DNA from 2 places in the Nocardia sp. NPDC058705 genome. Region 1 is predicted to be linked to the other one. Evidence: riboswitches for the same ligand, from Rfam matches in the RefSeq annotation. Region 1 holds a riboswitch; the other holds the start of a gene.

Region 1 (2,925 bases):
GAGCCGAGGGCGAACACCGCGCCGTGCGCGAAATTGATGACATTGGTGACGCCGAAGATGAGGGTGATGCCCACGGCGAGCAGCGCGTACGCGTTGCCGTGGACCACCCCCGCGATGAGCGTGTCGAACATCAGCGGTTGCCGGTCGGCACGAACTTGCCTTCCTTCAGCACCAGTTCACGCGGGGTGACACCCTTCGGGCGCCGCGTTTCCTGGTCGAAGGCGAAGGTGCCCAAACCGATTCCGGTGAACTGGGTTTCGGTTTTCAGGCCGTCGAGGATGCCCTCGCGGGTGGCGCCGCCCTTCTTCGCCGCCTGCACGACGACATTGAGCGCGTCGTAGGCGTAGACGTTGAAGTCGCCGGGATCGGTGTTGAACTTCGTGCGGAACTTGGTGACGAAGTCCTGGACCTTCGGGTCCGGGTCGGCCGGGCTGAAGATGCCGTTGACGATGTCGCCCTCGGCCGCCGCGCCTGCCAGCGAGATGAACTGCGGGGTGTTCTGGCCGCCGAAGAACTGCCCGGCGAAGCCCACGTCACGCAACTGCTTGATCACCAGCGCACCGTCGGGACCGTAGCCGAGGTGCACGAAGGCTTCGGGGTTCGCTTCGCGGCCCTTGATCAGGATCGGCTTCACATCGGTGGAGTCGGGCAGGATCGGCGAGGAGTAGACGATCTCGACTCCCTTCTCCTCGGCGAACTTCTCGAAGAACTGGAAAGCCTGTTTGCCCCAGTCGGTTTCGAGGTAGACCACCGAGACCTTTTTGGCCTTCTTCGACACCCACTGGGCATTGCGTTCCTGGAAGACGTCGAGGGTGATCGACGGGCTCCACGAGTAGTTGCCCGCCTTGGTGAAGTCGACGGCGGAATTGGTGAAGCCGTACTGAACGAGCTTGCCGCGGTTGTAGATCGGCGATGCGGCGATCGAGGCGGGCGAGGAGAAGTCGCCGAGTTCGGCGATCACGGACTTGTCGTCGACGAATTTGGTGGCGATCGGGACGGTCTGCTTGGGATCGGATTGCGAATCCTCCCACTTCAATTCGACCTTGCGGCCGTTGATTCCGCCCGCCGCGTTGATCTCGTCCAGTGCCAGGTCGAATCCCTGCTGCCACAGACGCCCGTACTCCGCAGAAGGCCCGGTGCGCGGACCGGAGATGCCGAAATAGACCGGGCCGGAATCGGATCCGCCGCTGTCGCTGCAGCCGACCACCGTCGCGGCGATGCTCACCGCGGCAAGTGCGCCCGCCACGATTTCGACACGACGACGCGAGCCGAGAGAGAACTTGCTCATTGCTGGTATTCCTTCGTGAAGACAGCGCTTGCGATACCCGAGCGATATCGCCTGGTCGTCACCCGGGGCACCCCACCGCAAGCGAGGGTTGCCGATCAGCGAGCCGGGGCTCGAACGTGCTGATACTCGTGACCGTGGGCCGAAATCTAGCAGCGGATTCAGGCGCGCCTGTTCCGCCTTCGGGGTACTCGATGTGGTTGCGGGGCACTCGGATACGGAGCCACCTGCGGCAATTCGGCGCCTGGTGTTTTGCGATCAGCTCGAGACAAAAGACGGCGGCGCGCATGCGGTAATCCGCGCAGCATGCGACAAATCATTGTCGCCGTTCGCCGCGCTCGGTACTCCTGTTCCCATGACCACACTGCTGCACATCAATGCCTCCGCACGCGGCGAACTCAGCCAATCTCGCGCCATCGCAACAACTTTCATCGAGGCCCTCGCGGCGAAGGATTCCACCCTGCAGGTCGACACACTCGACCTGTTCGACGCCGGGCTGCCCGACTTCGGCACCGACGCGGCCGCCGCCAAACTGGCCGTGTTCACCGGATCCGAACAGACCCCCGAGCAGGTCGCCGCCTGGGAGCAGGCCCGCACCGTCTTCGACCGGTTCGCCGCCGCCCACCTCTACGTCGTCAACATCCCGATCTGGAATCACGGCGTGCCCTACATCCTCAAGCAGTACGTCGACATCATCACCCAGCCCGGCTGGGCGTTCGGCTTCGATCCCGAGGTCGGCTACAGCGGGCTCCTCGACGGCAAGCGCGCGGTCACGGTGTTCACCAGTGGCGTGCACCAGCCGGGTGTGCCGATCCAGTTCGGCAGCGACTTCGCCACCCCGTTCGTGCACGACTGGCTGCGATTCATCGGTGTGAAGGACGTCGCCGAGATCCGCTTCGCGCCGACCGTGCTCACCGAGGACCCGCAGGTCGGGTTCGCTGCCGCGCAGGAGCGGGCACGTGAGCTCGCCGGCGACTACTGAAGCGACATGGGCGCCGACGGGGCGGACAGTCGCGACGATCTGTGCCGTCGGGATTCTCGTCGTCGGGCAGCTCTACGTGGTGCTGCCGGTGCTCGGCGACCTGGCCGCGGCGTGGGACACCACCCACGCCGCGGTGACCTGGACAACCACTGCCTTCGGGCTCGCCTACGGCGCCGGCTTCCTCGTCACCGGCCCGCTGTCGGACCGTTGGGGACGCCGCCCGGTGATCGTCGGGGGTCTGGCGGCGACGGCCTTGTCCACCCTTGCGGTGATCGCGGCACCGAGTCTCGGCACCGGGATCGCCGCGCGGGTGGTGCAGGGGTTGACGGCCTCGTTCTTCGCACCGGCCGCGTTCGCCTACCTCGCCGAACGCATCGCACCGCAGCGCCGGGTCTTCGCCCTGACCTGCCTGACCAGCTCGTTCCTCGGCGCGGGCGTGCTCGCGCAGGTGTTCGCGCAACTCGTCGACGCCGCGTTCGGCTGGCGAGCGGTGTTCGTGGTCGGCGCGGCGGCCTTCGCGATCTCGGCACTGGCACTACGGGCGGTACTCGAACCAGGCCAACGCGCCGACTCGACAGCATCGGCGGCCTCGGCCTTCACCGCATTCGCCTCCTTGCTGCGCGCACCACGCCTGGCCCTGCTCTACCTCAGCTGCCTT
Region 2 (2,925 bases), on a different contig from region 1:
CAGCAGCAGGCCGCCGAAGATCAGGGTGTAGGCGGTGATCGCCCACTGCTTGTCACCCTCGCTGATGCCGAGGTCACGCTGGGCATACGGCAGGGCGATCGTGATCACGGTGGCATCGAGCACCACCATCAACTGGGCGGCGGAGAGCACGATCAGCGCCCACCACCGCATCGAATTCTGTTGATTATCAACATGTTTCGCTTGTATTTCGGTGCCGGTCACCAGGACTCCTCGTCGCTCGATCAGTTCGCTCAATACTGGCACCATGCGACAATTGGCGTCAAGAGAAAAATGTCTGACTGCGCCAATTGGCAGGTCTCGACAGATGGAACCGGCAGCGGGGTAGACTGGCGACATGCTGGATTCGACCCCTCCGATCAGCGTTGACCGGACCGCCGAACCGGCTGGCGAGGCGCCGCTGGGCCTGCGCGAACGCAAGAAGCTGCAGACCAAAGCGGCGATCGTCGCGATCGGGCTCGACCTGTGCGAAACGCAGGGCTTCGACGCGACGACGGTCGAGCAGATCGCCGCGGGCGCCGACGTGTCGCCGCGCACCGTCAACCGGTACTTCCCGCTCAAGGAAGACATCGTGCTCGCCCCGATCGACGACTTCGGGGTCACCGTCGCGGCCGCGCTGCGCGCCCAGCCCCCCGGCAACGAACTACAGGCGCTGTGCGGGGCCTACCTGCAGGTGATCCACGCCGAAGTGGGCGCCGACGGCGTTCGTTTCCTGCGCCAGTTCCTGCAGATGCAGCGGATCATGCGCGCCAGCCAGGCGGTGAACGCGCGAGCGCTGGAATACGCGGAAAAGAAGAATGTGGCGGTGTGCGCGCAGCTCGCGGATCGCATGGGCACGACACCGGACGACTTCATGGTCCGGCTGGTGGCGGGGACCTGGCAGATGCTGTGTCACATCTCGATGGCCGATGTGGAGGAAGCGCTGCTGCATTCGACGCCCCAGGCGGCCGTGCGGGTGACCCGTGACGCGATCCTGCGCGCCTATCACGGCCTGCGCTACGTCTGCGGCGCACCGGCCGACGACACGCCCGGCCTCGGCACACCGCTCACCGAGTGATCTTCGGCGGGAAATGCGGGGGAAGTTTCCGCGTGTGGGAGATGTCCGGTTAACATGACGCCCAAGGTCATGAGTACCAGCGCCAAGCCCCGGCTCGCTGGTCGGCAACCCTCCAGCTGCGGTGGGGTGCTCCGGGTGATGACCGGGCTCTCGAAAGTCGAGAGCAAGCGCGCATTTCAGGAGGCACCCATGTGTTGTTACCCGTCGATCCGACCCAACTGACGAGATCCCCGGCGAACACCCACTGGAGCACGACATGACTGATTCTTTCCTGCCCGAGAACTGGTCCTTCGAGACCAAGCAGATCCACTCGGGCCAGGCACCCGACGCCGCCACCGGCGCGCGGGCCCTGCCGATCTACCAGACCACCTCGTACGCCTTCCGCGACACCGATCACGCCGCCGCGCTGTTCGGTCTCGCCGAGCCGGGCAACATCTACACCCGGATCATGAACCCCACCCAGGACGCGGTGGAGCAGCGCGTGGCCGCCCTCGAAGGTGGCGTCGCGGCGCTGCTGCTGGCCTCGGGCCAGGCCGCGGAGACCTACGCGATCCTGAACCTGGCGAGCGCGGGCGACCACATCGTGTCCAGCCCGCACCTCTACGGCGGCACCTACAACCTCTTCCACTATTCGCTGCCCAAGCTGGGGATCACGGTCTCGTTCGTCGAGGACCCCGATGATCTCGCGCAGTGGGAAGCCGCGATCCAGCCGAACACCAAGGCGTTCTACGGCGAGACCATCGCCAACCCGAGCAGCGCGGTGTTCGACATTCCCGGCATCGCCGGTGTGGCGCACGCGAACGGCCTGCCGCTGATCGTCGACAACACCGTCGCGACCCCGTACCTGATCCAGCCGCTGGCCCACGGCGCCGACATCGTCGTGCATTCGGCGACGAAGTACCTGGGTGGGCACGGCGCGGCCGTTGCGGGCGTGATCGTCGACGGCGGCACGTTCGACTGGACCGTGCGCGACGCCGACGGCAACTCGCGCTACCCCGGTTTCACCGAGCCCGATCCGAGCTATCACGGTGCGGTGTTCGCCGATCTGGGCGCGCCCGCGTTCGCGTTGAAGGCGCGCGTGCAGCTGCTGCGCGACCTGGGCGCCGCAGTCTCACCGTTCAACGCGTTCCTCATCGCCCAGGGCATCGAGACGCTGAGTTTGCGGGTGGAACGGCATGTCAGCAATGCCGAGACGGTCGCGAAGTTCGTCGCCGAGCAGCCGGGCGTCGACGCGGTGTTCTACGCGGGCCTCGAGTCCTCGCCCTGGTACGCGCGGGCCAAGGAGCTGGCGCCGAAGGGCGCGGGCGCGATCGTGGCGTTCGAGCTGGCGGGCGGTGTCGATGCGGGCAAGAAGTTCGTGGACGCGCTCAGCCTGCACAGCCATGTAGCTAACATCGGTGATGTGCGTTCCCTCGTGATTCATCCGGCGTCGACCACGCACTCGCAGTTGACGCCCGACGAGCAGCTGGCGGCCGGTGTGACTCCCGGCCTGGTCAGGCTCGCGGTGGGCATCGAGGGAATCGACGACATTCTGGCCGATCTGCGGGCCGGGTTCGCGGCGGCGACGACGTGACCGTGAGCACCGAATCGCCGATCGCCCGACCCGGAACCGGGGTGGACCTGTTGCCACCGCCGGACGGGCGAGTCGGCGTGGTCGCCATCGGGGAGGTGGCGCTGGAGAACGGCGCCGTTGTTCCCGATGTGCGGCTGGCGGTGCAACGCTGGGGTGAGCTCTCCCCCGCACTGGACAATGTGGTGCTCGTCGAACACGCGCTCACCGGCGACTCCCATGTCGTCGGTGGGCCCGACGGGGCACCCGGTTGGTGGGAGGGCATGGTCGGGCCCGGTGC

The links. Region 1 has a riboswitch for S-adenosylmethionine ahead of ACFW6D_RS13940 (ABC transporter substrate-binding protein). Riboswitches for the same ligand answer to the same signal wherever they lie in the genome.
Region 2: linked by a shared signal. The riboswitch ahead of ACFW6D_RS25605 (bifunctional o-acetylhomoserine/o-acetylserine sulfhydrylase) and the one ahead of ACFW6D_RS13940 (ABC transporter substrate-binding protein) in region 1 are both predicted to bind S-adenosylmethionine.

What each region holds. Positions count from the first base shown of each region.
Region 1 is NZ_JBHYRN010000009.1:122,694-125,618, forward strand. It holds gene ACFW6D_RS13935 (ABC transporter permease) at 1-131, opposite strand, end outside; gene ACFW6D_RS13940 (ABC transporter substrate-binding protein) at 131-1,288, opposite strand; SAM riboswitch class IV at 1,308-1,422, opposite strand; gene ACFW6D_RS13945 (FMN-dependent NADH-azoreductase) at 1,641-2,267, shown strand; gene ACFW6D_RS13950 (MFS transporter) at 2,245-2,925, shown strand, end outside.
Region 2 is NZ_JBHYRN010000027.1:37,099-40,023, forward strand. It holds gene ACFW6D_RS25595 (MFS transporter) at 1-255, opposite strand, end outside; gene ACFW6D_RS25600 (TetR family transcriptional regulator) at 356-1,075, shown strand; SAM riboswitch class IV at 1,141-1,251, shown strand; gene ACFW6D_RS25605 (bifunctional o-acetylhomoserine/o-acetylserine sulfhydrylase) at 1,332-2,648, shown strand; gene ACFW6D_RS25610 (homoserine O-acetyltransferase) at 2,645-2,925, shown strand, end outside.